One region of the Streptomyces spongiicola genome, then DNA from elsewhere that is predicted to be linked to it. Evidence: riboswitches for the same ligand, from Rfam matches in the RefSeq annotation. Region 1 holds a riboswitch; each other region holds the start of a gene.
The links. Region 1 has a riboswitch for cobalamin ahead of DDQ41_RS12690 (hypothetical protein). Riboswitches for the same ligand answer to the same signal wherever they lie in the genome.
Positions count from the first base shown of each region.

Region 2: linked by a shared signal. The riboswitch ahead of DDQ41_RS05695 (cobalamin biosynthesis protein) and the one ahead of DDQ41_RS12690 (hypothetical protein) in region 1 are both predicted to bind cobalamin.
Region 3: linked by a shared signal. The riboswitch ahead of DDQ41_RS23140 (ribonucleoside-diphosphate reductase subunit alpha) and the one ahead of DDQ41_RS12690 (hypothetical protein) in region 1 are both predicted to bind cobalamin.

Region 1 covers NZ_CP029254.1:2,905,979-2,915,610, forward strand. The annotation lists gene DDQ41_RS12665 (macro domain-containing protein) at 1-241, shown strand, start outside; gene DDQ41_RS12670 (ABC transporter ATP-binding protein) at 578-1,381, opposite strand; gene DDQ41_RS12675 (FecCD family ABC transporter permease) at 1,417-2,418, opposite strand; gene DDQ41_RS12685 (ABC transporter substrate-binding protein) at 2,922-3,914, opposite strand; gene DDQ41_RS12690 (hypothetical protein) at 4,254-4,643, opposite strand; cobalamin riboswitch at 4,684-4,882, opposite strand; partial or broken gene DDQ41_RS12695 (cold shock domain-containing protein) at 5,234-5,457, shown strand; gene DDQ41_RS12700 (IclR family transcriptional regulator) at 5,699-6,451, opposite strand; gene DDQ41_RS12705 (aromatic ring-hydroxylating oxygenase subunit alpha) at 6,455-7,582, opposite strand; gene DDQ41_RS12710 (indolepyruvate ferredoxin oxidoreductase subunit alpha) at 7,594-7,911, opposite strand; gene DDQ41_RS12715 (NAD(P)/FAD-dependent oxidoreductase) at 7,908-8,915, opposite strand; gene DDQ41_RS12720 (aldehyde dehydrogenase family protein) at 8,912-9,632, opposite strand, start outside.
Region 2 covers NZ_CP029254.1:1,311,352-1,320,983, forward strand. The annotation lists gene DDQ41_RS05670 (hypothetical protein) at 1-724, opposite strand, end outside; gene DDQ41_RS05675 (alpha/beta hydrolase) at 1,072-2,199, opposite strand; gene DDQ41_RS05680 (class II aldolase/adducin family protein) at 2,259-2,930, opposite strand; gene DDQ41_RS05685 (inorganic phosphate transporter) at 3,667-5,025, shown strand; gene DDQ41_RS05690 (hypothetical protein) at 5,038-5,259, shown strand; cobalamin riboswitch at 5,411-5,572, shown strand; partial or broken gene DDQ41_RS05695 (cobalamin biosynthesis protein) at 5,604-5,858, shown strand; gene DDQ41_RS05700 (aldo/keto reductase) at 6,361-7,374, opposite strand; gene DDQ41_RS05705 (MerR family transcriptional regulator) at 7,381-7,836, opposite strand; gene DDQ41_RS05710 (serine hydrolase domain-containing protein) at 7,925-8,740, shown strand; gene DDQ41_RS05715 (pirin family protein) at 8,899-9,552, opposite strand.
Region 3 covers NZ_CP029254.1:5,264,996-5,274,627, forward strand. The annotation lists gene DDQ41_RS23125 (tetratricopeptide repeat protein) at 1-445, shown strand, start outside; gene def (peptide deformylase) at 512-1,141, shown strand; gene DDQ41_RS23135 (ribonucleotide-diphosphate reductase subunit beta) at 1,707-2,714, opposite strand; gene DDQ41_RS23140 (ribonucleoside-diphosphate reductase subunit alpha) at 2,771-5,185, opposite strand; cobalamin riboswitch at 5,311-5,458, opposite strand; gene DDQ41_RS23145 (YbdD/YjiX family protein) at 5,655-5,852, opposite strand; gene DDQ41_RS23150 (carbon starvation CstA family protein) at 6,021-8,222, opposite strand; gene DDQ41_RS23155 (GntR family transcriptional regulator) at 8,566-9,333, opposite strand; gene DDQ41_RS23160 (extracellular solute-binding protein) at 9,624-9,632, shown strand, end outside.

The DNA.
Region 1 (9,632 bases):
CCTGTTCAAGCCCGTCGCCATCCCCCTGATCGGTTCCGGGCTGGCCCGTGTCACGGATCTGGACCGGGGCCAGCTGGTCGCCCTGATCGTGGATTCGTTCATCGACGCCTGCGCCCGGCTTCCCGCCCTGACCCCCGAACTCCGGGTCGTCATCCGGCCCCAGGACCTGGCCAGGACCGACCTGACCCCGGTGGAGCAGCGCTTCCAGGACCTCGTACCCGGCTCGCGCGCGGCGGACTGACGGCGAAGGCGAGGCCGGGCCAGGGCTCGGACGTGTTCCCCGGGACGGCGGGCTGCTCCGCATCTCTCCCCAGCTCCCCCTTCGCGGGCTCCCCGCCGTCCGGACCACGCGCCGCTGTGCCCGGCCTCATCGCGGTCCACGAGACCATCCCGGTCGCTTCCGCAGGTACCCGCCAACCGCTTCCGATCCGATTCCGGGGCGGTCCCGGCGGCACCGGTCGCGGTCCCGGTGGCGGCGGTCCCGGCGGCACCGGTCCCGGTGGCACCGGTCCCGGTGGCACCGGTCCCGGTCCCGGCGGCGGTCCACGGCTCGGCGACACAACCGCCACCGGACGGGTCAGACCGCCGAAGCACCCCTCCCCCGTGGGCCGCCGGTCAGCAGGGTGACGTGCGGGACGCCGGTCCGGGGGTGCCCGGTCACCTCGGCGTCGACGCGGTAGACGTCGGCGAGCAGTTCGGGGGTGAGGACGTCGGCGGGGGTCCCGGTGGTCACGACGCGGCCGCCGTCCATCACACAGATCCGGTCGCAGAAGGCGGCGGCCAGGTTGAGGTCGTGGAGTGCGACGACGGCCGTCACTCCCAGCCGGCGGACCAGGTGCAGGGTGTCGAGTTGGTGGCGTGGATCGAGGTGGTTGGTCGGTTCGTCCAGCACCATGGTTCCCGCGCGCTGGGCGAGCGCACGGGCGATGAGCACCCGCTGCTTCTCGCCTCCCGACAGCCGGGTGAAGGGGGTGTGGGCGAGATCGGCTGCGCCGAGTACGTCCAGCGCGGCGGTGATGACGGCGCGATCGTCGGCGTCGTCTCCGTCGAAGGGCCGCTTGTGCGGGGTGCGGCCCATGGCCACGACGTCGTACACCGAGAGGTCGAAGTCGCCCGCGGACTCCTGGAGGACCGCCGCGAGTCGGCGCGCCAGGCTCCTGCCGGGCATCCGCCGGACGTCCTCGTCGTCCAGCAGCACCCTTCCCGAAGTGGGGCGCAGGGCCCGGTAGACCGTACGCAACAGGGTCGACTTCCCTGCGCCGTTGGGGCCGACCAGCCCCACCACCTCGCCTGGGGCCACCCGCAGCGACGCCCGGTCCACCAGCGCCCGTCCGCCCACGACGACCGAGACGTCCTCCACGGCGAGCGTGCCGGGCGCCATCGCCGTGAACACGGCCGCAGCCGCGGTGGTCTGCGTCATGTCGTCCTCCGTCGCATCAGCCACAGGAAGAAGGGGCCGCCGACCAGGGCGGTGAGGATGCCCACGGGGATCTCCTCGGGGCTCATGGCGGTGCGTGCGGCGAGATCGGCGGCGATGAGGAACGCTGCGCCGAGCAGTGCGGCGGTGGGGAGGGCGCGGCGGTGGTCGGCGCCGACGAGCAGCCGTACGACGTGCGGCATGATCAGGCCGACGAAGCCGATCTGGCCGCTGACCGCGACGATGGTGCCGATCATGAGGGCGACGAGCGTGAACAGGGCGGCGCGGAAGCGGTGCACGTCCAGTCCGAGCGCCACGGCGGCCTCCTCACCCGCGAGCAGGAGGTTGAGCGGACGGCACACGCCGAGCAGGACGGCCGTACCGAGCAGGACGGCGCCGACGGGGATCCACAGCACCGTCCAGGTGGTGCCGGCCAGTCCGCCGAGCATCCAGCGCAACGCCGACTGCGTCTTGTGCGGGTCGTCGGAGGTGACGATCAGGAAGCTCGCCAGTGCGGACAGCACCTCGGCTGTCGCCACGCCCGCCAGCACGAGCCGGACGGTGGTCATCCGGCCGCCGGACCGGGCGAGGAGGTAGACGGCGACCAGGGCGGCGAGTGCGCCGAGGAACGCCGCCACCGGTAGGGAGAACGCGCCGAACAGGGTGAGGTTGAAGACGACGACCAGCACCGCACCGACCGAGGCCCCCGACGAGACCCCGAGCAGCATCGGGTCCGCGAGGGGATTGCGCACCAGCGCCTGCAGGGCCATCCCGGACACCGCCAGGCCCGCTCCGACGACGCCGGCCAGCAGTACGCGGGGGAGGCGGACGTCGATGACGATCGTCTCGCGGACCGGTGTCCAGGTCGGGTCGGCCGGCGCCGGATGCACCCGGTGCAGCAGGATGCCCCAGACCTGGTCGGCGGGGACGCTGATGGACCCGGTCGCGATCCCGAACGTGGCCGAGACCACGACGAGCGCGCCCAGCAGCGCCAGCACCAGCGGGTAGGGGACCCCGGGGCGGCCCGGGACAGGGGCCGCCGCCCCGGGCGCCGTCCGGGCGCCCGGCCTGCCGGTGGCTGCGGCTTTCGTCCGCTCGGCCGCGTCGACGGCTGGGGCCGCGTCGACGGCTGCGGTGGCTCCCACGGCTTCCGTCACTCCCGAGGCTTCCGTCACTCCCGAGGCTTCCCTCGCTCCCGAGGCTCTGGTCACTTTTGCGGCCCTGGCCGCCACGGCCACAGAAGTCGCATCAGTTACATCGGCAGTAGCGGTCACCTCGGCCGCAACGGCCGCGCCGGTCGGGTCGGTCACGCCGTCCGCCCGGGCCGGGTCGCCCGCGCCGGTCACCCCGGTCACCCCGGTCACGCCCGTCACCCCGGTCACGCCCGTCACCCCGGTCACGCCCGTCACCCCGGTCACGCCCGTCGCAACGGCCGCGCCCGTCGCAACGGCCGCGCCCGTCGCACCGGCGGCGCCGGTCGGGTCGGTCGGGTCGGTCGGGCGGGTCACTTGAAGCGTTCCGGGTGGATCTGGCGGGCCAGGGACTCGACGCCGGAGGGTACCCGGACCCCCAGGACCGTGGACGACAGCGGGAGTACCGCGAACCGCCGGTTCTTGATGGCGGGTACGTCCTTGAGTGCCGGGTTCGCCAGCAGGAACCTCTTCTTGTCCTCGACCGTCTGGTCACCGTAGTCGTAGATGACGACGACCTCGGGCATGCGCTCGGCCACCTGCTCGAACGACACGTCGCCGAACGCCTTGTCCAGGTCGGCGAAGAGGTTCACTCCACCGGCCCGCTTGATCATCTCGTTGCCGACGCCCGCCCCGCCCGCGGTGAAGGCGGTCTTGTCGCCACTGTCGTAGACGAAGACCTCCACCGGCTTGGCCCCGGCGAGCTTGTCCTCCACCGCCTCCAGCGTGCCATGGAGCTTCCTCAGCTGCTGCTCGGCCCGATCCGGCACACCGAAGATCCTGGCCACGTTCCGGATCTCCCGGTCCATCGCGGCCATCGTCACGGGCCCGGTCGGGCACTCCTCGATGTTGAGGTAGGAGTTGATCCCGGCCTTGGACAGGGCGGCGCGGCCACGGCCCTCCTTCTCGTCGAAGGTGCTGGCGAAGCCGCCGTAGGCGAGGTCCGGTTCCGCCGCCAGCAGCGCCTCGAAGGACGGGTACTGCTCCGCGATGACCTCGATGCCGTCATACGCCTCCTGGTACTCGGGGAGGATCCTGTCGTCGAGGTATGCCGTGCCCACCATCGACTTCTCCAGTCCCAGTGCCAGCAGGACCTCGGTCGCATGCTGGTTCAACGACACCGCGCGCTGCGGAGGCCGCTGGTAGGTCGTCTTCACACCGCAGTTGGCGACGGTCACGGGGAAGCCCTCGGCGGCGGGGCCGGCGGCCTGGGCGGCGTCGTCCCGGGTGGCGCTCCCGCCACAGCCGGATACCAGCAGGGCCGCGGCGGCCATGGCCGTCAGCAGGGATACGGGACGCTTGCGCATGGTGTGGGTCCTCTCACCATGGCACGGTCCGGACGGTGGTCCGGAGCGTGGCCGGATTCGGGTAGACGGGACGGGGCGGGGCGGGACGGGGCGGGGCGGGACGGGGTGCGGGAGGCAGCACGGAACCGGTCAGGCGGGCGGATTCGGGGAGACCGGCCGACCCGGGCAGACCCGCCCATCAGGGGAGACCGGCCGACCCGGGCAGGCGAGGCGACCCGGGTTGGCGGGTTCACCCGGGTGGACCGGCCGACCCGTTGAGGAAGGGCGGAGGTCCCCCGGGCGCGCGATGCCGGGGGCCGGCCTCAAGGTCGGGTCGCCTGGTCGGCCCGCGTCGCCCGGTCAGCCCGCGTCGCGGAGCGGCGCTGAACGGGCACGCCGGGGCAGGGTGAAGGCGTAGAGGTCGAGGATGTCCGTGAGCGCGGCGACACCGGGGCCGCCTGCCCGCACCCAGGCGGCGACGTCCTCGGTCGCGGCCGGGTCGTTGACGAGTCCGAACCAGACCGGCCGGCCGCCGGCGGCGCGTCCCTCGGACGAAGGCTGCACCACGATCACGTTCGCCTGATCGCACACGTCGAGACAGCCGGTGATCCGGACCGGGGCGTCCTTAGCGAGACGCGCGGTCTGCTCACGGTGGTCGACGCCGGTCACCTTGGAGCTGCCGCAGCAGCAGTCCCGGCACACCACCACCCGGCACGGCACCGAACCGCCGCGGGAAACCTCCACGGGCATCACGACAAGCCCTCCTCTCCGGGGAGATCCGCCCCAGTCGTGTCGAGGAGGCGACCGCGTGAGTCTCCTGGCTCTCGGGTCAGTGCTCGTCCCGGCCTTCCCACCCGCACACGGGCAGTGGTCTGTTCGGGATCCGCTCGCCGATCACAGTGGCGGGACCGCGCCGGATTCACACCGGCTTCCTCGTTCCGCCGTCGCCTTTTCACGGACATCATGGCAGAAGACCACGTCATGTCATACGCCCGCGGTCCACCGGCCGGGGGCAACTGCCGCACCCGGCCCGCGCACAGAGGCAGCGCGCGGCGCCGAGGGCTCGCACGCACCCTGGACAGGCGACCCGTCCGTGGTCGCGAGGCGGTGGGCCGCATCGGCGGGTTCCGGCGGGCCGTTGCGGGGGAACGGCGTCGGGAAGCGGTACGCGCCGGTGCCCGGAACCGGGACTACACCGGGACCGGGACCGGGACGACGACGCCCGGTGCCCGCCGCGGCAGTGTGCGGTCGGTGCCGGCAGCCCACCGGAGGGAAGCAGGCCGGTGCTGCGGCGTCCCGCCGCACGCGGCAGCCACCCACCGGGCCCGTAGGGTACCCCCATGGTGATCGCGACGGTCCGCGAGTGGCGCGACGAGAGGGGTGGGGCGTCCTCGACTCCCGCGAGACGCCCGGCGGCTGCCGGGGCCACTACTCCCGCATCGAGATGGCGGGTTTCCGCACGCTGTCACCGGGACAGCCGGTGGATCTCCGGTGGGAAGCCCCCGGCTTCAGCCAGGACGGGTACGACTACCGCGCGGCGGGCATCGTGCCCCGGCCCGGGTGACCTCAACGGTCCGGGCCGACCGGGGCGGCGGCGCGACCACGACCGCGACCGCGACCACGACCGCAACGGACCGCCGCCGACCCGGTGTCAGGGACCGTTGCGGTCACCCGGACCCGGGGCGTCAGGGACCGTTGCGGTCACCCGGACCCGGGGCGTCAGGGACCGTTGCGGTCACCCGGACCCGGGGTGTCAGGGACCGTTGCGGTCACCCGGGCCCGGGGTGTCAGGGCCGGCCGGGGCGTCAGCGGCGGCGCAGGACCGCGGTGGCCGTGCGCAGTCGCTGTTCGATCTCGCGCCGCTGTCCCGCCCGGGACGTCGGCAGCGAGACGCTGATGCCGAAGAGGGTGCCGTCCGGTGCCGCGGGCAGGGCCACCGCGAAGGAGACCAGCCCCACCTCGTACTCCTCGAGCGAGCGGGAGAGGCCGTCGTCGCGGACCTCGTCCAGGGCCTTGGACAGCTGGGTCCAGGTGGTGTGGGTGGCATCCGTCAGCCGCTCGTAGGGCCCCTTCCCGACGAGTCGCAGCACCTCCTCGTCCGGCAGTTGGGCGAGCAGGCACTTGCCGAGCGCGGTGCAGTGCGCGGGCACCCGCAGCCCCGGCTCGGCCCGCGGGCTGAGCAGATGGCGGCCGGGCGCGGAGTCGAGGTAGACGACCTCGTTTCCGACCAGGGTGGCCAGGTTCGCGGTCTCCCCGGTGTCCTCCGCCAGTCTGCGCAGGATCGCGCGCGCCGCCTCGGACATGCCCATGCCCTCGATCAGCGGCCCGACCATCCGGGCCACCTGCGGGCCCAGCCGCAATCTGCGGGTGCCCGCGGGGCGCGCCAGGAAGCCCTCGGCGACGAGGGTCGCGCACAGCCGGTGCACGGTCGGCAGGGGCAGGTCGAGGGCCTCCGCTATCTCGCTCTGGGTGAGTTCCGGATGTGCGTCGTCGAAGAGCCGCAGAATCGCGAGCCCCCGGGAGAGGGTCCGCGATCCCGCATCACGTGACTCGCTGATCTCTCAGTCCTCCCGAAGTCGGCCCAGCACGAAGCGCTGGAACGCCGAGATGGTGTGCTCCGAACCGAGGAGGAGCCGGCCGCGCTCCACCCCGCCGGACGAGGCCCCGCGCTGTACGGACTCCACCAGGTCGGTGTCCTCGGCCCCCACCTGGTCGTCGAAGGCGAGCATAGCCTTGATCCACGCCTCGTCGACGTCGTCGCCGAAGAAGTAGTCGAGGTATCCGGTGGTGCGTTCCGGGCCCGCCGGGTACACCGGGCCGAAGGAGAGGTTCGGCTGCCCGGGGTTGACGTTGACCTTCAGGCTCGGCCAGACGAGGTGGTACTGGCCCTCGACGACGGGGCCCTGGACGGGGTAGCCGGCCTCCCGGGGGATGTCCCGCACGATGCCGTGGTGGGTGGCGAAGGTGGGCCGCACCTCCAACTCGTACGCGTCGGGGCTGACGTCGAGTACGTCGGCGAGGCCCGGGTGCGCGACCGGGCAGTGGTAGCACTCCAGGTAGTTCTCGACGGCGATCTTCCAGTTGGCCTCGATGGTGTAGTACACGCGGTGGTGGAAGCGCATCCGCTGAAGGTCGATGCCGCCGGCGGCGAGGAGTTCGGGCAGTTCGCCCAGCATCTCGGTGAGCGGGGCGGGGTCCGGGTCGAGATGGACGAAGACGAACGGGCCCCAGGTGTCCACCGACGCGCGGCGCAGCCCCAGTTGCGAGGTGTCGAAGTCCGCCTCGCGGTCCCCGCGCGGCACCCCGCGCAGCGAGCCGTCGAGGCCGTACGTCCAGGCGTGGTAGAAGCACTGGAGGCTCTTGCGGGTGCCGCAGTCCTCGCGGACCACCTGGGCGCCGCGGTGCCGGCAGACGTTCACCAGCGCGTTGAGCCCGCCGGACCGGTCGCGGGTGACGACGATGGGGACGCCGCCGACCTCGCAGGTGAAGAACTGGCCCGGCTGGGCGACCTGGTCGGTGCGGCCGACGTAACTCCAGCTCCGCCGGAAGATCCGCTCCTGTTCCAGGGCGGTGATCGCGGGGTCGGCGTACCAGGTCCAGGGCAGGGTCTCGCCGCGGTCCAGGGCGGCGGAGCAGGCCTCGGCGTCGACGGCCGCCGGGTGGTGGGCCGTCGGGTGGTGGATGGTCATCGCGGTTCTCCTCAGCTGGGGTCGACGTCGAGCGGGCCGAGTCGGGAGGCGCCGCCCGGGGAACCGAGGGGGGCCTGGCGGCCGGGCAGCACCCGGGTGAAGAAGGCGTCGTTGGACGGTCCGTGGACCGCGGCGGCGGCCGGGTCCAGCAGGCGCAGCGCCACGGCCGCCCCGTTGGGGCACACCTCGGCGCACAGGCCGCAGTCGATGCACTCGCCGGGGTGGATGTACATCCTGCTGCCCCCTTCGTAGATGCAGTCGACCGGGCACTCCTCCATGCAGCTGGCGTCCTTCTCGTCGACGCACGCGTCGGTGATCACATGGGTCATGAGTCCCCCTCTCGGGTGGTGGTTCCGTGACGGTCGGTCGAGTGGCCGGGGAAGAGGTCGCTCGCCGGGTCGAGGACGGTCGCCGCGTTGTTGACGGCGGTGGCGGCCTCGCCGAAGCCGACGGCGATCAGCCGGACCTTGCCGGGGTAGGCCGTGATGTCGCCCGCGGCGAAGACCCGCGGCAGGCTGGTCGCCATATGGCTGTCGACGGCGATGTGGCGGCCGTCGAGGGCCATGCCCCAGGACTCCAGCGGTCCGAGGTTGGCGGTGAAGCCGAGGGCGGCGACCACCCGCTGGGCCTTGATCCGCCGGGTGCCGTCCGGGCCCTTGAGGTCGGCGGACTCGATGTGGCCGTCCGGGCCGCAGTGGAGCGCCGCGACCTGGGTGCGGGTGCACACATGCGCCTCGGAGGCGAGGACCTTGTCGACCGTCGCCCGGTGCGCGCGGAAGGTGTCGCGCCGGTGGGCGAGCGTCACCGAGCGGGCCCGGCCGACGGCGGCGAGGGCCCAGTCGAAGGCGCTGTCACCGCCGCCCACCACCAGCACGTCCCGGTCGGTGAGGTCGTCGAGGTCGGTGACGAAGTACGACAGCCCACGGCCCTCGTAGCCGGTGCAGCCGGGCAGCGGCCGGGGGGTGAAGGCGCCGATGCCTCCGGTGACCAGGACCGCGGCGGCGCGCACGGTCAGCCCCTGGTCGCTGGTGACGACCGGGGTGCCGTCCTCGTACGCCAGGGTCTGCGCGGTGTGGCCGGGCAGCAGGTGCGGGCGGGCGGTCATGGCCTGTGCGGTCAGCCCCTCCACCAGGTCGCGGCCGGTGACGGCGGGCAGCCCGGCGATGTCGAGGATGGCCTTCTCCGGGTACATCGCGCCGACCTGGCCGCCGAGTTCGGGCAGGGCGTCCATGACGGCGACGGACAGGCCGCGGAACCCGGCGCAGAAGGTGGCGAAGAGTCCGGCCGGTCCGGCTCCGACGACCAGCAGATCAACGGTCAGGGGCTCGTTCACCGCACTCCTTGCAGGGTCTTGGTCTCGCAGAACTCCTCCAGCCCCCAGCGGCCCAGTTCCCGGCCGAGCCCGGACTGCTTGTAGCCGCCGGTGGGGGCGTTGAGGTTGAAGGCACCGCCGTTGATCTCGACCCGGCCGGTGCGCATCCGGCGGGCGAAGGCCGCCGCCCGGTCCGGGTCCTGTGACCAGACGGCGCCGGAGAGGCCGAAGTCGGAGTCGTTCGCCAGCCGCAGCGCCGCCTCCTCGTCCTCGTAGGGGAGCAGGCAGAGCACCGGGCCGAAGATCTCCTCGCGGACGACCCGCATCCCTGCCTCGGCGCCGGCGAGGACGGTCGGGCGGACCCAGTGGCCGCCGGCCAGTCCGGCGGGGAGGCCGTCCGGGGTCTCGGGCCCGCCGACGACGACCCGGGCGCCCTCCTTGACGCCCAGCCGGATGTAGTCGACGACGGTGTCGCGCTGGGCGGCCGAGGCGCAGGGGCCCAGATGGTCGCCGGGCTGCGCGGGGTCGCCGACGGTGTACCGCCCGCCCGCCCGCACGGCCGCGGCGACGGCCTCGTCATAGCGGGCGGCGGGCACCAGGAGACGGGTGAGTGCGGTGCAGGTCTGGCCGGTGTTGGTGAAGGCGCTGGCGACCGTGGCCTCGACGGCCGCGGCGAGGTCGGCGTCGGGCAGGGCGACGGCCGCCGACTTGCCGCCCAGTTCCAGGGCCACCCGCTTG
Region 2 (9,632 bases), 1.6 Mb from region 1:
AGGAGGCGGGGACGGACGACGGGACGGAGACGGGTGAGGGGGCGGGGACGGACGACGGGACGGAGACGGGTGAGGGGGCGGGGACGGACGACGGGACGGAGACGGGCGAGGGGGCGGGTGAGGGGGCGGGGACGGCTTCGGTGCCGGCCACCGCGTCCGCTGCGGCGACTTCGGCGGGCACGGCGGCCTCGGCAGGTGCGGCGGCCTCGGCAGGTGCGCCAGGAGCCGCCGCGTCGGCGGAGACGTGCTCGGGCCCGTAGGGCACCTCGCAGCGTTCCTCGCGCAGTTCCGCCACCCGCTGCCGGAGCAGATCGAGCAGCGCCGGCAGGAGCACGGGCCCGGCGGACAGTTGGAGGAGCGAGAGCACCTGGGGGACGGCCTCCACCGCCTCGGCGACGGCACCGGGCGCCACGTCCGCGGGGGCCGGGCGCACGAGGGGCCAGGCGTCGAAGAGGGCGACCCAGCCGCGCAGCACGGCGGCGTCGTCCCGGTCCCAGGCGTTCAGCCGCCAGCCGGGGCGCGCCGTGCCTCCGTGCAGTTCCACGAGCCCGGCGAGCCGGGCGCGGTCCCAGCCCGCATGGACCTGTCCCGGTGTCAGGCGCAGTTCCCCGGCGGCCCGGTCCCGGTCGGCGGCACTGCCCTCGGCGTGCCGGGCGGCCGCCCAGCGGGCGACGCGCACCGCGTCGGCGAGGACCCCGCGCGCCTGGCCGGCCAGCTCCGCCATCGGCGGGGTTCCCTCGGGAGGGCGCGGAGCGGGGCGCGTGCGCCTGTTCGTCGCGGCGCGGCGGGCCGTGGCGGTGGGACGTGGGCGGACAAGACGGAGCCTGGAGTCGCGCAGGTTACGGGACGTCACGGGAAGCAGTCTCCCCGCTGTCGGCCCGAAAGCCCAATCGGGAACGGGGGAACTCCGGCCGAGGGGCCGTCAGAAGGCCTGCCTCGCGGCCGCCGAGGGCCTCGCGGTCGGCGAGGGCCTCCCGGTCGACACCGGACCGGCCGGCCGGCGCGTGCCGGTGGCGGCCCGGCTCCGGGGGCCGGCCGTGGACCGCGGCCCGCGTGGACCGCGGCCGGCCGTCACACCAGGGGGGTGAGGAAGCGCCGGAGGGCCTCCTCGTAGCGGGCCGGGTCGGCGTTCCACATGGCCGCGTGCGGGGCGTGCGCCACGGTCCGGAGGCTGACCAGGTCGGGCCGCCGGGCGGCCAGTTCCCGGGACGGGCCCCAGGGGGCGATGGTGTCGTCCGGGCCGTGGAAGACCAGGGTGGGCACCCGCAGGGCGTCCGGATCGGCGGCCGCCCTGAGCCGGTCTCCGTGGAGTCCGGTGCGCCCCTGCGCGGCGCGCACGGCGAGCGGGAGCAGGGCGGCCGGCATGCGGCGGGCGGCGGCGAGCGAGCGCAGGGTCGTGTCCCACTCCAGGATCGGGGAGTCCAGCACGAGTCCGGCGATCCGCTCGCGCAGCGCGGAGTGGGCGGCGGCGTGCAGGGCCATCGACGCGCCGGTGGACCAGCCGTGCAGGATCACGCGCTCCGCTCCGCCGCGGACCGCGAAGCGTACCGCGGCGTCGAGGTCGCGCCATTCGGAGTCGCCGAGGTGTCCGAGGCCGTCGGGGGGCGGGGGCGCGCCGGGGTCGCCCCGGTAGGCGGGCGCCAGCACGGGGAGGCGCCGCTCGGTGAGGAACGGCATCAGGTTCATCGTGTGTTCGCGCGTGGTGCCCAGGCCGTGCACCAGGATGACCCAGGTCGAGCGGGGACCGGGGACGAACCAGCCGGGCAGGGAGCCGAGTTCGCCGGGGATGTCGACGTCCTCGTGGTCGACGCCGAGTGCGCCGGACGGGTCGCCGACGTGGAGCTGCGGGGTGAACCGGACCTTGACGCCGGGGTCGAGGCTGCCGAGTTCGACCCGTTCCAGCCGGCGGACCACGGTGTCGGCGGCGTGCGGCACCTGGTCCAGCACGGGACCGGCGACCGCGTGCACCCCGTGCCCGCGGAGCCCGTATGTGCCGGGGCGCCGGGAGACCAGGCTGCGGGTGAGGGTGACCCGGCCGGGCCCGGTGGCGTGCACGGTGAGCCGCCCCTCGCCGGGCAGGGGCCGTCCGGTGGGGGCCTTCAGCGCGGCGTCGCTGGCGTACCGGCCGGCGGCGAACGCGGCCGCGCCGAGGCCGATGAGGGTGGTGACGGCCACTGCCGTCGCTGTTGCCGGGCGCACCGTTCCAGTGTGGTGAGGTCCGTGCCGGGGTGCCAGTGGGCCGGGCGGCGGGAGTGACGTCAGCGGTGCCGGCCGTAGCCGCGGAGCTTCTCGGCGGCCTCGCGGACCTGCGGTTCGGTGAGCAGGGCGGGGGTGTGCCCGGGGACGGAGCGGGCGGTGAGCCACAGACGGCACATCCACTCCAACTGGGCGGTGCGGTCGAATGCCTGGTCGAGCGAGGCTCCGTAGGTGATCGTCCCGTGGTTGCGCAGCAGGGCGCCGGTGCGGTCCTCCAGGGCGCGGAGCAGGTTGCCGGCCAGTTCGTCGGTCCCGTACAGGGCGTAGGGGGCGACGCGGACGGGGCCGCCGAGGGCCGCCGTCATGTAGTGGATCGGCGGCAGTTCGCCGACCAGGGTGGAGACGGCGGTGGCGTGCACGGCGTGGGTGTGGACGACGGCCACCGCGTCGGTGGCGCGGTGGACGGCGAGGTGCATCGGAAGTTCGCTGGTGGGCGTGAGTTCGCCGAGGACCTGCCGGCCGTCGAGCCGGACGCCGACGGCGTCCGCGGCGGTGAGCCGGTCGTAGTGCACCCCGGTGGGGGTGACCAGCACGATGTCGCCGGCGCCGGTGGGGACGCGTACGGAGACGTTGCCCGAGGTCCCGACGACGAGGCCGTCCGCGACGGTTCTGCGGGCCGTGGCCACGAGGTCCGACCAGGCCCGGGATATCGCTTCCTGCTCCGGTTCGGTCATGTGGGCGATTTTGTCAGCCGGGGCCGCCGGGAGCGGCGGCGGGGGCTGTGCCGGGGCCGCCGGGAGCGGCGGCGGGGGCTGTGCCGGGGCCGCCGCGGGAACCGCGGGCCCAGACCTCGTGCGGGCACGGCAGGCACGGCAGGCACGGCGGGAGGCGGCGGGCCCGGACCGCATCCCGGCACCGCGGGAGCCGCGGGCCCAGACCGCATGCGGGAACCGCGGGAACCGGGGGAACCGGAGGAACGGGATGCGCCGCCGTCGCGGGCACGGCGGGCACCGCCACCACGGGCGCCGCTGGCACGAGCGCCGCGGACACGGGCACCGCGGGCCATCAGCATCCCAGCGATGTCGCACGAGAACACGGGCGCCGCGGACACGGGCGCCGCTGGCACGAGCCCGCGGGCACGGGCGCCGCGGGCCGGCCGACCGGCCGGAACTCGCCGCGGGGTCCGTAGTGACCAGAATCTCTTCCGCCGTTCATCCGCGCGACGCCGCCGGATCATGTGGCGGTCACCGCAGGGCCGCCGGAGAGCGCTACAGGCCCGCAGTTCGGGGCGATCGCATGGGGCGCACACCCGCCCCGGGGGCTCCGGGGTGCCGCCGCGAACACAAGCGGAGGGACCGCAACCCACTTGGAGACACTCCGCAGCCCATCCCAGTTCACCTTCCGTTCACTCTGCGACCCTACGTTCACCCGCGCCACTACCATCCGAACGATTGCCTGGGTACCCGGTTCATGGAGCACATCACCCTGCTGCTCGCGATTGTCGTCGTGACAGCACTCGTGTTCGATTTCACGAACGGCTTCCACGACACCGCCAACGCCATGGCGACGACCATCTCGACGGGTGCGATGAGACCGAAGGCGGCAGTGGCGATGTCCGCCGTGCTGAACCTGGTCGGCGCGTTCCTCTCCGTCGAGGTCGCCAAGACGATCTCGGGCGGCATCATCAACGAGGAGGGCATCCGCCCAGAAGTGATCTTCGCCGCTCTCGTCGGCGCGATCCTCTGGAACCTGCTGACCTGGCTGCTGGGCCTCCCGTCCAGTTCCTCCCACGCCCTCTTCGGCGGTCTCATCGGCGCGGCCGTGATGTCCGCCGGGTTCTCGGCCGTCAACGGCGGCACGATCGTCACCAAGGTCCTGATCCCGGCCGTCGCGGCCCCGCTCGTCGCCGGTCTCGCGGCCCTCGTCGCCACCAGGCTGACGTACCGGATCGGCGGCACCACCGAGGACCGGTCCACCTCCAAGGGCTACCGCGCCGGGCAGATCGCCTCCGCCGGCCTGGTGTCCCTCGCCCACGGCACCAACGACGCGCAGAAGACCATGGGCGTCATCACTCTGGCCCTGGTCACCGGGGGCGTCCTCGCGCCCGGCTCGAACCCCCCGATGTGGGTCATCGTCTCCGCCGGCGTCGCGATCGCGCTCGGCACCTACCTCGGCGGCTGGCGCATCATCCGCACCATGGGCAAGGGGCTGACCGACCTCCAGCCGCAGCAGGGCTTCGCCGCGCAGACCAGCGCCGCGACGGTCATCCTGGCCTCCTCGAACCTCGGCTTCTCGCTCTCCACCACCCAGTCCTGCTCGGGTGCCGTGATGGGCGCGGGCCTCGGCCGCAAGGGCGGTGTGGTCCGCTGGTCCACCGCCACCAGGATGTTCGTCGCCTGGGGCCTCACCCTGCCCGCCGCCGGCCTGGTCGCCGCGGCCGCGGAGTTCCTGACCAAGCAGGGCGCCTGGGGCATCGCCGCCGTGGCCGTGCTGCTCGTCGCGGGCTCCGGGGCCATCTGGGTGATCTCGCGCCGCAAGCCGGTCGACCACACCAACGTCACGGACGACGAGATCGCGCCCGCGGGCGTCGTCACCACCGCCATCGCGGCCGTCTCCCCGCCCCCGGCCGGCGCCGCCGCGACCCAGGTGGCCGGGCCCGGGTCAGAGACGCCGGACGCCGCCGGAACCCCCAACACCGCCGAGACCCCGAACGCCGCCGGAACCCCGAACGCCGCCGCCGGGATCGCGGCGACCGAGCCCGGGGCGCTGAAGGCCGCCTTCCCGGCCCAGTCCTCCGAGTCCGCTCCGGCGCCCGCCGCCACGGTGTAAGGAAAGAACGACATGAAGATCGACTGGGCAGCTCTGGGCTCCGTCTTCGGCGTGAGCCTCGTCGTGACCGTCGCCCTGGTGGGCCTGTTCACCCTGGGCATCGCGGGCCTCTCCAAGCAGGAGGCCGCGGCCGCTCGGGGAGGCTCGGCCGGCCTCGCCCGCACGGGCGCGTACGCCTGCTTCGCGCTCTGCGCGGCGGCGGTGGCCTTCGGGATCTACCTGATCGTGGTCTGACGCCGCGGCACGACCTCCCACCGGGGCCGGGCACACCCACCGGGTGTACCCGGCCCCACCCGTGTGCCCGGCCCCACCCGTGTACGCGCCCCGCACCCGCGCCCCGGGGCGGTGCGCCCCGTCCCGTCGCAGGTCAAGGGCGAGTTGACGGGCGTTCGGGGCCCGTGGTGGACTTCCGGGGCCACTTACGGCGGCAGAAGAGGAAGCCGGCGCGAATCCGGCGCGGTCCCGCCACTGTCACGGGTGCGCTCCCCCTCGCGGAGCACCAGGGAGCACCCCGGAGCCAGGAACTCCTCGCCGCCGGTCACGTCGAGCCAGGGCGCGGACCCTGAGTGAGGACGAACATGCCTGCCGAAGCAGGAGGGCCGGCTCCGCCGCGCCCGGACATCACGTTCGCGTACGGCGCCGCCGCCGGACTGGCCGGCGACCTGCTCCTCGGCGATCCACGCCGCGGGCACCCGGTCGCGGTCTTCGGCCGGGCGGCCGCCGCGGTCGAACGGGGACTCTGGCACGACCACCGCGGCTGGGGCGCACTGCACACCGCGGTGTGCGCCGGCGCCGCGGTCGCCGCGGGCGCGCTGGCCGCGGCATCCGCGCGCCGGTGATCCGGCACGGCCGCCCGGGAAGTCGGCCCGTTATGGGGCACGAGGTTGGCGCGCCGGGGTTTCCGCCGATGCCGCACGGTGTTTCGCCGCGGTGACGAAGCGGGCGGGCGTGTTACACGCCCATGAAGCGAAGGGTCACGGGAAGGTCACGCGCGTATCCTCCGCGAGAAGCGGGACCGGCGCGACGGCCACCCGGTTGACCTGGCGTGGGGAGCCGAGTCGGGCGGTAGGGGCGCCGCGCTCCGGGGCCCAGGGTGTCCCGGGCCCGGGGTGACCCGGGCCCGGGGTGTCCGGGCGTCCCCGCGGCATCCCCGCGGCACTCCCGGCACCCCTCGCCGTCCTCTCGGCCTCCCCCGGCCGAGTGCCCCCCACCCGGCCGCGGGCGCCCCGCCCGGCCCAACGCCCCGCCGGAGCAGGCGATCCGGGCACGGGACCCACCGGAGCCGGTGATCCCCGCCAGGGGGCGCGCGGTCCGCCGCCGGGCCCCGTGAGCGTGCTACTCGCGGGAGTCCGACGTCGAGGACATGTCCGGGTACCTGTCTCCCACCACCCGCTCCGCGATCGGCTCCAGCAGCGCCAGCTCGTCCCGTGTGAGCGTGATCCGCGTGGCCGCGACGTTCTCCTCCAGACGCCCGCGGCTGCGGGTGCCCGGGATGGGGACGACCGGCAGACCGTGGACCTCGGCCCGCCGCTGGACCCAGGCGAGGGCTATCTGCGCGGGCGTCGCACCGTGCGCGGCGGCGATCTTGCGGACGGGCTCCAGCAGCGCCGCGTTCGCCGCGGCGGCGTCGCCGGTGAAACGCGGCTGGTAGCGCCGGAAGTCGTCCCCGGGAAGCTCTGCCGCGTCCGCGAACGAGCCGGTGAGGAAGCCGCGGCCGAGTGGCGAGTACGGCACCAGCGCCACCCCCAGCGCCGCGGCGGCGCCCACCGCGCTCCGCTCGGCGGAGCGGCTGAACAGGGACCACTCCGACTGGAGTGCGGCGATGGGGTGGACGGCGTGCGCCTCGCGCAGTTCAGCGCCGGTCACCTCGCTGAGGCCGAGGTGGCGGACCTTGCCGGCCCGCACCAACTCGGCCATCGCGCCGACGGATTCGGCCAGCGGCACCGCGGGGTCGCGACGGTGCATGTAGTAGAGGTCGATCGCGTCCACGCCGAGCCGGCGGAGGCTCGCCTCGGCCGCCTCGCGGATGTAGGCGGGGTCGTTGCTGATGCCCCGGAAGGACGCGTCGCCGGCGTCCCGGACGACGGAGAACTTCGTGGCGAGGGTGATCTCGCCCCGGTGCGCCGCCAGGAAGGGCCTGAGGAACTCCTCGTTGGCGCCGTTCCCGTACATGTCGGCCGTGTCGAGAAGGGTGACACCCGCCTCCAGCGCCGCCTCCAGGGTGTCGCGTGCCGCGGCCTCGTCGGTGTCGCCGTAGAACTCGCTCATGCCCATGCAGCCGAGCCCCTGCACTCCGACCTCGGGGCCGTCCGTACCGAGCCGTACCTTTTCGATCATGCTCTCCGTCATCGGGGCTCAGGCCCTCTCCGGCGCCCGCCGGGCGCCCGCATAGAAATCGATCTTGTAGTCCAGCACGGCGAGCGTGCCCTGGAGTTCGGCGATCCGTGCGCGGACGTCGCGCCTGGTCGACTCCAGCAGCTCCCGCCGCTGCTCCCGGGTGTGGTCCCCCTCGCGCGCCAGCTCGGCGTAGCGGACCATGTCCGCCACCGGCATACCGGTACGCCGGAGCTTGCCGACGAAGGCCAGCCAGTCCAGGTCGCGGTTGCTGAAGCGCCGCTGCCCGGTGTGCGAGCGGTCGATGTGCGGCGTCAGGCCGATCCGCTCGTACCAGCGCAGCGTGTGCGCGCTCAGGCCGGTCCAGTCGGCGACCTCGCCGATGGTGTACTGGTCCTGCCCGTCGGGCCGGGGGTGGGCGGGTGGCGCCGATACGCGTCCTTCGCCCGTCGCGGTTGGGGTCTCCAGCACCGTCATGCCTCCACGCTAGAAGGTTCGAGTGCACTCCAGGCAAGCGGGAACCCGGCGGTTACGCCCCGGGCGGCGGCTGGTTACCCTCGTGACCATGCAGAGCCTGGCGTTGATCGAGAACTGGCCCGTCCCCACCGCGGCCGCCGCCGTCGTGCGCGCGGACGGCACCGTCGCCGGTGCCCACGGCCCGACGGGGCACCGCTTCCCGCTGGCCTCGGTCACCAAGCCGCTCGCGGCCTACGCCGCGCTCGTCGCCTTCGAGGAGGGCGCGGTGGAGCTGGACGAGCCGGCCGGGCCCGACGGCTGCACCGTGCGGCACCTGCTCGCGCACACCAGCGGGCTCGCCTTCGACGAGCACCGGGTCGCCGCGCCTCCCGGGACCCGCCGGCTGTACTCCAACGCCGGTTTCGAGGTGCTCGGCGACCACATCGCGAAGGCCACCGGCATCCCGTTCGCCGAGTACCTGCGCCAGGGCGTGCTGGAGCCGCTGGGCATGGCGTCGACGTCGCTCGACGGATCGCCCGCGAAGGACGGCGTCTCCACGGTCGACGACCTCGTGCGCTTCGCGGCCGAGGTGCAGGCACCGCGGCTGCTCGACGCCGGGACCGTGCTGGAGGCGATGTCGGTCGTGCATCCCGGCCTGCCCGGCGTCCTGCCCGGGTACGGCCACCAGAAGCCGAACGACTGGGGACTCGGCTTCGAGATCCGGGACGGCAAGTCCCCGCACTGGACCGGCGCGGCGTCCTCGCCCCGCACCTTCGGCCACTTCGGCCAGTCCGGCACGTTCCTGTGGATCGACCCGGAGGCCGGCGCCGCCTGTGTGGCGCTGACCGACCGCGCCTTCGGGCCCTGGGCGGTCGGGGCATGGCCGCCGTTCACCGACGCGGTCCTCGCCGAACTGCGCCGCTGAGGCCGGTCCCGCGATCGAGGCCGCGGCGCCGCGCGGGGTCGCCTCCGGTCCTCCGGTGACCGCCGTCCGCCCGCTTCCACGCGGACGCCCGGCGGCCCACCCCGCCCGCGGCGGGCCGCGGCGCCCGCCGGCGCGGCCCCGGGCATCGGCCGCACCGGTCAGCGGGACAGCTCCCACACCAGCACCTCCGCGGGCGCGGCCGCGGCGAGTTCGAGGCCGGAGGCGTCCGTGACCCGGGCGGCGTCCCCGGGGCCCAGGGCCTCACCGCCGATCCTGACGACGCCGCGGACGACATGGACGTAGACGAAGGGGGCGTCCGGCACGGCGGTCCGCTCGCCGCCGGCGAGGCGGCGCACGTGCAGCACCGCCCCGGCCTCCGGGAGGGCGTAGGGCGCCGCGTCGGCGATACCGCGGACGATCTCGTACGAAGGCTCGCCGCCCGGGTCCTTCGGCGCGAGCCACATCTGCACGAACGTGAGCGGTGCGTCGGCGTCGTTGCGCTCGACGTGCCGCACCCCGCCCGCCGAGCTGAGCCGCTGCACGTCACCGTGCCGCACGACGGTGGCATGGCCCGCGGAGTCCCGGTGGGTCAACTCGCCGTCCACCACCCATGTCACGATCTCGGTGTGGCTGTGCGGGTGCTCGTCGAAACCGGCGCCGGGGGCGAGGCGCTCCTCGTTGCAGGCGATGACCGCGCCGAAGCGCAGGTTGTCCGGGTCGTAGAAGCGACCGAACGAGAAGGCGTGCAGGGACTCGATCCCGGCGGACGCGTCCCCTCCGCGGTAGCGCTCGCCGGCGCGCCGTATCGACATCACGCCTCCACCGTAGACGCCGGACCGGGCGGTCCGCGTCCCCGTGCCCGGCGGCGGTGCCGCCCCGACCCGTCCAGGCG
Region 3 (9,632 bases), 2.4 Mb from region 1:
TCCGCACGGCGAGCGCACCACCACCGCGGGGCACAGCTTCCCCGTCTTCGACGAGATCGAGCTCTGGGCGCCCTCGCCCGTGCCGACCTGGGTGGTGCTGCTGGAGGCCGCGACCGAGGAGGACCGGGACGCGCTGGAACAGCTCGCCGCCGACGCCGGGTTCGCGGCCGAGGACTGGTCCTCGTCGGTGCGGCTGCTGTGCCGGGCCTGTTCCGAGGGGGTGATGCCGAGCGCCGAGGGGGAGGGGGAGCATCTGGACCCGCACGACCACAGCGAGCCGGGCCATCCGGGCCCGCTGGGCCACCGCACGGCCGGCGAGCTGTGGGTGCCGGAGCGGGAGTGCGGGATCGCCGCGCCCGCCGCGCTGGTGCGGGGACTGCTCGACGGCTGGGTGGCCGACAGCCCCGACAGCCGGGAGTGGCGCGATCTCGAGGAGGTCTGCTGACCGCCGCCGCAGGGCCGTAGGCTGTACGGGTCATCGGGACGGTTTTGAGGAAGGCTTACGGCGGAAATGGCGCAGCAGGAGACGGACGAGCAGATCAACGACGGTTTCGCCGTCGACACGGAGGACTGCGAGGAGCGCGAGCGGACCCACCGCGAGCGCGGCAGCGCCCGTCCCATCACCGTCGTCGGCAACCCGGTGCTCCACCGGGAGTGCCGGGACGTCACCGAGTTCGACGACAAGCTCGCGGCACTGATCGACGACATGTTCGCCAGCCAGCGGGCGGCGGAGGGCGTGGGCCTGGCCGCCAACCAGATCGGTGTGGACCTGAAGGTCTTCGTCTACGACTGCCCGGACGACGAGGGCGCGCGCCACGTGGGCGTCGTGTGCAACCCGGTGCTACAGGAACTGCCGCCGGAGCGCAGGGCCCTCGACGACTCCAACGAGGGCTGTCTGTCGGTCCCGACCGCGTATGCGTCGCTCGCCCGCCCGGACTACGCCGAGGTGCACGGCCAGGATGCCGACGGCAAGCCGATCAAGGTGCGCGGAACCGGCTACTTCGCGCGCTGCCTGCAGCACGAGACGGACCATCTGTACGGCCGGCTCTACATCGACCGGTTGTCGAAGCGGGACCGCAAGGACGCGCTGCGGCAGATGGACGAGGGCACGCCGCGCTACGAGACCGTGCCCAACGACTGAGCGCGCCGGCGGGGCCGTCCGGCGTGTGACGGCGGTCCGGCGTGCGACGGCCGTCGTGCGTCCGACGGCCGTTCCCGTGTCCGACGGCCGTTCCGGAGCGCCGTGAGCCGGTCAACCCGCCCCGCCCGGCCCACCGGTGCGGGGCGCGGTCATGACCGCCGACGGACCGGTGAGTGGGATCTCGCCATGCCCTGTTGGCGCGCCTGGACCGTCGGGCCGGTCTCCGGCGTGCACTTCCCATCCGGTCCTCGGCCACCGCGGGGGCCGCTTCCGGCCGGCGTCCAGCCGCGGGATCCGGGCGGACGGGGCGGACGGGGCGCCCTCGCCCGCGCGGGCGGCACACGACGCGGGCGGGCGCCCGGACCCGTCGGTGGTCCGGGCGCCCGCCCGTCCGCGTCCCCAACCTCACCGGGCGTTACACCTGGTCGCAGGCCCTCCCCGGAGGCCCTCCCCGGAAGCCGGGGCAGAGGCGGCGCGGGAGGCCGGGGCCGCAGCAGGCGTCGGAGACCCGCGCCGGAAGCCCGCGCCGGGGACCCGCGCCGGAAGTCCTCGTCAGAAGCCCTCGTCAGAAGTCCTCGTCCAGGTCGACCGTGCCCTCGACGGCGACCTGGTACGCCGACGGCCGGCGCTCGAAGAAGTTCGTCAGCTCCTGCACACCCTGCAACTCCATGAAGGAGAAGGGGTTCTGCGAGCCGAACACCGGGGCGAAGCCCAGCCGGGCCAGCCGCTGGTCGGCGACGCACTCCAGGTACGCGCGCATCGACTCGGTGTTCATTCCCGGCAGCCCGTCGCCGCACAGGTCGCGGGCGAACTGCAGCTCGGCCTCGACCGCCTCCTTCAGCATGTCCGTGACCTGCTGCCCGAGCGCGTCGTCGAAGAGTTCGGGCTCCTCCTTGCGGACCGTGTCCACGACCTCGAAGGCGAAGCTCATGTGCATGGTCTCGTCCCGGAACACCCAGTTCGTCCCGGTCGCCAGCCCGTGCAGCAGACCCCGCGAACGGAACCAGTACACATAGGCGAACGCCCCGTAGAAGAACAGCCCCTCGATGCAGGCCGCGAAGCAGATCAGGTTCAGCAGGAAGCGGCGGCGGTCGGCCCGGCTCTCCAGCCGGTCGATCTTCTCGACCGAGTCCATCCACCGGAAGCAGAACCGGGCCTTCTCCCGGATCGACGGGATGTTCTCCACCGCGGCGAAGGCCGCGGCGCGGTCGTCCGGATCGGGCAGATAGGTGTCGAGCAGCGTCAGATAGAACTGGACGTGTACGGCCTCCTCGAAGAGCTGCCGCGACAGGTAGAGGCGCGCCTCGGGGGAGTTGATGTGCTTGTACAGCGTGAGCACCAGGTTGTTCGCGACGATCGAGTCGCCCGTCGCGAAGAAGGCGACCAGACGGCCGATCAGGTGCTGCTCGCCCGGGCTGAGCCTGGCGAGGTCGGCGACGTCCGAGTGGAGGTCGACCTCCTCCACCGTCCAGGTGTTCTTGATGGCGTCCCGGTAGCGGTCGTAGAAGTCCGGGTAGCGCATCGGGCGCAGTGTCAGCTCGAAGCCCGGATCGAGCAGGTTCTTGTCGTTCATAGCAGTCGGCGCGGGGCGCCGTCCTCCAGAGGTGGGGTGCGGATGGCGGGGCGGAGTTACTGGCAGGCCTCGCAGGACTCCGGGTTCTCCAGGGAGCAGGCGACGGCCTCGGGGTCGGCGGCCTGCTGGACGGGGATGGTGGCGTCCGGGATGGTGGCGGCCGGGGTCGTGCCCGAGGCGGCCGGGGTCGTGCCCGAGGCGGCCCGGGCGATCCGGGTCGCGGGGCGGGACCGCAGGTAGTACGTGGTCTTCAGGCCCTGCTTCCAGGCGTACGCGTACATCGAGGAGAGCTTGCCGATGGTCGGCGTCTCCATGAACAGGTTCAGCGACTGCGACTGGTCGAGGAACGGGGTGCGGGCCGCGGCCATGTCGATCAGGCCGCGCTGCGGGATCTCCCAGGCGGTCCGGTACAGCTCCCGCACCTCGGCCGGGATCCAGTTCAGGCCCTGCACCGAGCCGCCGGAGTCGCGCAGCGCCTCCCTGGTCTGCGCGTCCCACACGCCGAGCCGCTTCAGGTCGTCCACCAGGTAGGAGTTCACCTGGAGGAACTCGCCCGACAGCGTCTCGCGCTTGAAGAGGTTGGAGACCTGCGGCTCGATGCACTCGTACACACCCGCGATCGACGCGATGGTGGCGGTCGGCGCGATGGCGAGCAGCAGCGAGTTGCGCATGCCGGTGTCCGCGACCCGTTCGCGCAGCGCGGCCCAGCGCTCGGGCCAGGCGAAACGCGCGTCGTAGTGGTCGGGGTGCAGCACACCCCGGGCGGTGCGGGTCCGCTCCCAGGCCGGGAGCGGACCGTGGCGCTCGGCCAGGTCGCAGGACGCCTCGTAGGCGGCCAGCATGATCCGCTCGGCGATGCGCGTGGACAGGGCCTTCGCCGCGGCGGAGTCGAAGGGCAGGCGCAGCTTGAAGAAGACGTCCTGGAGGCCCATCGCGCCGAGGCCCACCGGGCGCCACCTGGCGTTGGAGCGGCCGGCCTGCTCGGTCGGGTAGTAGTTGATGTCGACGACCCGGTCGAGGAAGGTCACGGCGGTGCGGACGGTGTCGTCCAGCCGCGCCCAGTCGATCACCTCCTCGCCGTCGGCGGCGTCCCGCACGACGAACGCGCCGAGGTTCACCGAGCCGAGGTTGCAGACGGCGGTCTCGCCGTCGTCGGTCACCTCGATGATCTCGGTGCACAGGTTGGAGGAGTGGACGACGGTCCCGGGCTCCGCGGTCTGGTTGGCCGTGCGGTTGGACGCGTCCTTGAAGGTCATCCAGCCGTTGCCGGTCTGTGCGAGGGTGCGCATCATGCGCCCGTACAGCTCGCGGGCGGGGATGGTGCGGCGGGCGAGCCCGGCGGCCTCCGCCCTGCGGTACGCGGCGTCGAAGTCGTCGCCCCAGAGGTCGGCGAGTTCCGGTACGTCGGCGGGGGAGAACAGCGACCAGTCGCTGTCGGCGTTCACCCGGCGCATGAACTCGTCGGGGATCCAGTGCGCCAGGTTGAGGTTGTGCGTGCGGCGCGCCTCCTCGCCCGTGTTGTCGCGCAGCTCCAGGAACTCCTCGATGTCCGCGTGCCAGGTCTCCAGGTACACGCACGCCGCGCCCTTGCGCCGGCCGCCCTGGTTGACGGCGGCCACCGACGAGTCCAGTGTGCGCAGGAACGGCACGATTCCGTTGGAGTGGCCGTTGGTGCCCCGGATGAGCGAACCGCGGGAGCGGATCCGGGAGTACGACAGGCCGATGCCGCCGGCGTGCTTCGAGAGCCGCGCCACCTGGTGGTAGCGCTGGTAGATGGAGTCCAGCTCGTCGAGCGGGGAGTCCAGCAGGTAGCAGGACGACATCTGGGGGTGCCGGGTGCCGGAGTTGAAGAGGGTGGGGGAGGACGGCAGGTAGTCGAGGCGGCTCATCAGCCCGTAGAGGGAGGCCACTTCCTCCAGCGCGCGCGGGGTGTCGTCCTCGGCGAGACCGCAGGCGACGCGCAGCATGAAGTACTGCGGGGTCTCGACGACCTTGCGGGTGATCGGGTGCCGGAGCAGATAGCGGCTGTAGAGGGTGCGCAGGCCGAAGTACCCGAAGCGGTCGTCGGCGCCCGGGTCGACCAGCGCGTCGAGGCGCCGGGCGTGCGTCTGGACGAAGACGGCCGTGCGGTCCGCGATCAGCCCCTCGCGGTGGCCGACGGCGATCGAGCCGGAGAACGCGGAGGCGCCCTGGCCGGCCGCCTCTTCGGCGATGGCGAGGGTGAGCAGTCGTGCCGCGAGCCGGGAGTACGCCGGGTCCTCGGAGATCAGGCCGGCGGCCGCCTCCGTGGCCAGTTCGCGCAGTTCGGCCTCGTCCGATCCCGCGTGACGGCCCCGGAGGGCGGCCCCGGCCACCCGGCCGGGGTCGGTGTCGGGCAGGTCGGAGGTGAGTTCGGTCAGGGTCCGCAGAAGCGCGGTGCCTGGTCCGTCGGCGAGCTGCGCTGAAGCAGGATCGGGCGGCGCGATGGTCACGGGGTGCTCTCCCTCGCTCGGCTGGGGGCCGGCGGGGCAGGGGCACGGACGCACACCCGGGCAGGGCGGACCGCGTCCACCGGCCTGTTCCGCGAGGCCCGGACGTCTGGGCACCCGGGCCGGACGGTCCGGGCGCACCGCCGGCAGGTTCTCGGACTCACCCGGGCGTGCGGGTCCTGGTCTCGGACCAGCGCACACCGGTACACCGTTGCGGGACAGTTCCGGATTCCCACCGGATTCCCCTGCGTCGACAGCGAGGATGAGCATACATGTAGGGGGGGTGAGTTGAGGTACCCCCCACATCTTGTGTCGTGACCCGCTCAGAGCTTCAGGCGTGGCTGAGCGGGGGCGGCAGCCCGGGCACGGGTCTCCCGCCTCCGTCCCGTGCGGGGAAGGGGCACGCGGACGGGCCTCCGGCCCTCCCCGGGGGAGGCGCGGAGGCCCGTGGACGGCCGGCCGGACCGGGTGCTCAGCAGCAGCGGAATCCCTTGCGGGGGTCGGCCTCCCGTTCGTCCGTGCGGCGGCGTTCGAACTCGCGGCGGGACATCACCTCCGCGTCGGGGTCGTGCGCCCGGGTGTGGGCCACATAGCGGTCGTACACCGACTCGCCCGAGACCTCGCGCACGTACCAGCGGACCCAGCGCACCGCGCGCCGTACGCCGCGCACCACCGCCGCACCCGCCCTGCCCGCCGTACCCGCCGTACCCGCCCTGCCCGCCGTACCCGCCCGTCCCGCCGTACCCGTCATGCGCGCCCCACCCGTCCTGTCATACCCGCCGTACCCGCCCGTCCCGTCCCGCCCTGCCCGCCCCACCCGTCATGCGCGCCACGGTGCTCACGTCCTGCCGCTTCCGGCGGCCTCCCGGTCCGGGGCGCCGGCGCCGGCGCCGACCGCCGCGAGTTCCGCCTTCTCCTCCTTCGTGGCGAACAGTCCGGCGGGTGCGACGAGCTTCGACTCGACGTACGGGACCTCGGCGAGCCGGACGGTCTCCGGCCTGCTGATCGCCCGGAAGCAGACCCGGGCGGCGTCCGCCAGGACCACCACGATGAGGAGGGCGAACAGTGCCGAGAGCACACCGTCGACGGTCGAGTTGGTGACGATGGTGTGCATGTCGTCCATCGACTTGGCCGGGGCCAGCACCTCGCCGGAGTCGATGCCCGCCCGGTACTTCTCGCGCTGGGAGAAGAAGCCCACCTTCGGGTCGCCGGAGAAGACCTTCTGCCAGCTCGCGGTGAGGGTGACCGTGGCGTCCCAGGCGAGCGGGACGGCCGTGACCCACGCCCACTTGAGGCGTCCGGACTTCACCAGCAGCGTGGTGCAGACCGCGAGGGCGACGGCCGCGAGGAGCTGGTTGGCGATGCCGAAGAGCGGGAAGAGCTGGTTGATGCCCCCGAGCGGGTCGTGTACGCCGACCCAGAGGAAGTAGCCCCAGCCGCCGACGACGACCGCGCTGGCGAACCAGACGCCGGGCTTCCAGCTGATGCGCTTCATCGGCTGGTAGACGTTGCCGAGCGAGTCCTGCAGCATGAACCGCCCCACGCGGGTGCCGGCGTCGAGCGTGGTGAGGATGAAGAGCGCCTCGAACATGATCGCGAAGTGGTACCAGAACGCCTTCATCCCGGCGCCGCCGACGACCGCGGAGAAGATCTCCGACATGCCGAGCGCGAAGGTCGGCGCACCGCCGGTGCGGGAGAGCAGGCTCGCCTCCTCGACGTCCCCGGCGGCCTGGGTGAGTTGCTCGGGGGTGACGGTGAAGCCGAGGTCGGCGACCGCCCGGGAGGCGGACTCGACCGTCGTCCCGATGGCGCCGGACGGGGAGTTGATCGCGAAGTAGAGACCGGGGTCGAGGATGCAGGCGCAGATCATCGCCATGACCGCGACGAACGACTCGGTCAGCATGGCCCCGTAGCCGATCATCCGGATCTGGGTCTCCTTCTGGATCATCTTCGGGGTGGTGCCCGAGGAGACCAGGGAGTGGAATCCGGAGAGCGCGCCGCACGCGATGGTGATGAAGACGAACGGGAACAGCGAGCCCGCGAAGACCGGCCCCTGGCCGTTGCCGGCGAACTCGGTGACGGCCGGCATCTTCAGCGTCGGCATCGCGATGACGACGCCCAGGGCCAGCAGCACGATGGTGCCGACCTTCATGAAGGTCGAGAGGTAGTCGCGCGGGGCCAGCAGCAGCCAGACCGGGAGCACGGAGGCCAGGAACCCGTAGGCCATCATCCAGACGACCAGGGTGCCCGGCTCCAGGGTGAAGAACGCCGCGAGCGAGGAGTCCGCGACCCAGCCGCCCGCGATGATCGCGAGCAGCAGCAGCGCGACGCCGATGACGGACACCTCGCTGACCCTGCCCGGCCGCAGGATCCGCAGGTAGACGCCCATGAACAGGGCGATCGGGATCGTCATGCCGATGGAGAAGACACCCCAGGGGGAGTGCGCCAGGGCGTTGACGATCACGAGTGCCAGCACCGCCAGCAGAATGATCATGATCGCGAAGACGGCGATCAGGGCGGCGACGCCGCCGACGGGGCCTATCTCGTCCCGTGCCATCTGGCCGAGCGAGCGGCCGTCCCGGCGGGTGGAGAAGAACAGGGTGACCATGTCCTGAACGGCACCGGCGAAGATCACTCCGACGATGATCCAGATGGTGCCCGGCAGATAGCCCATCTGGGCGGCGAGGATCGGGCCCACCAGCGGGCCCGCTCCCGCGATGGCCGCGAAGTGGTGGCCGAACAGCACCCGCCGGTCGGTCGGGTGGAAGTCGACACCGTTGTCGAGCCGCTCCGCGGGGGTGGCGCGGGTCCTGTCGGCCCGGAGGACGCGGTACTGGATGAAGCGCGCGTAGAACCGGTAGGCGATGGCGTACGAGCCGAGCGCGGCCGCCAGCATCCAGGCGGCGGAGACCTCCTCGCCCCGCGAGAGGGCGAGTAAGCTCCAGCCGACCGCGCCCACCAGCGCGACGAGTGCCCATACTGCGATGGCCCGCGGAGTCATGCTCCGCCGGGATGTGCTGGATGGTGCAGGCTCGGCCATGGTGTGGCTCCCGTCCCCTGATCCCCTGGTGATCGCCGGTAACGCGCGAGCAATCTAGGCGACCGCCGCCTCGGGCGTCACCCCCGGTTCGCATCTCGGTACGGCAAAGACTGCGAGGGCGGCGTCGGGCACGGGACTGCTCCACGACCCCCGGCGGGGCCCCGGCTGAACTCCGACAGAACTCCGAGGGGGCTCCGGCTGAACTCCGACAGAACTCCGGCAGGGCTCTGGCAGAACCAACTCCGACAGAACTCCGGTAGAACTCCGGCAGGGCTCTGGCTGAACTGCCCGGTAGGGCCCCGGCAGAACTCCGGCAGGGGCCGAGCCCGGGCTCGGCGGGCCGTCAGGAGGTCCCGGGGCGCCGGAGTCTGGCCACGAACTTGTAGCGGTCGCCCCGGTAGACCGAGCGGACCCACTCCACGGGCTCGCCGCCGGCGTCGCGCGAGTGCCGGGAGAGCATCAGCATCGGCAGGCCGACGTCCGTGCCGAGCAGTCCCGCCTCGCGGGGGGTGGCCAGGGAGGTCTCGATGGTCTCCTCGGCCTCGGCGGGACGGACGTCGTACACCTCGGCCAGCGCGGTGTAGAGGGAGGTGTACTTCACCAGGGACCGGCGCAGCGCCGGGAAGCGCTTCGCGGACAGGTGCGTGGTCTCGATCGCCATCGGCTCGCCGCTGGCCAGCCGCAGGCGCTCGATGCGCAGCACCCGTCCGCCCGGTGCGATGTCCAGCAGCCCGGCGAGCGTGTCGTCGGCCGTCACATAGCCGATGTCCAGCAGTTGCGACGCGGGTTCCAGGCCCTGGGCCAGCATGTCCTCGGTGTAGGAGGTCAGTTGGAGCGCCTGGGAGACCTTGGGCTTGGCGACGAACGTGCCCTTGCCCTGGATGCGCTCCAGCCGTCCCTCGACGACCAGTTCCTGGAGCGCCTGGCGGACGGTGGTGCGCGAGGTGTCGAACTCGGCGGCGAGCGTGCGCTCCGGGGGCACGGGCGTGCCGGGCGGCATGGTCTCCGTCATGTCGAGCAGGTGCCTTTTGAGGCGGTAGTACTTGGGTACGCGTGCGGTCCGGGCCGCCGTCCCGTTCTCCGGCCCGGTGCCTGACCCGTCCGTGGTCATGGCCTGCCTTCCCGACTCGTGTGGTGCTGCCGTCACCGGCTCCTCCGTTGGTTGCGGCTCACATGGTGGCACGGTCCGGTCACGGGTCGTCGCCCTCCCTCGGGTGTCGGTCCGGTAACGGACGCGACAGCCCTTCTTATACACCCTTGACACCCCTAAAGGTCTAGGCCAAGCTCGCGGTACTGGTCTAAACCATTTAGGGCCATGTCCCGGCCCCACGGGCGGTCTCGGCGTACGACTCCGTGTTCCTCGCGGTGGACGGGGGGTGCAGCATCCCTGAGGAGGGTGGCGTGAAGCGC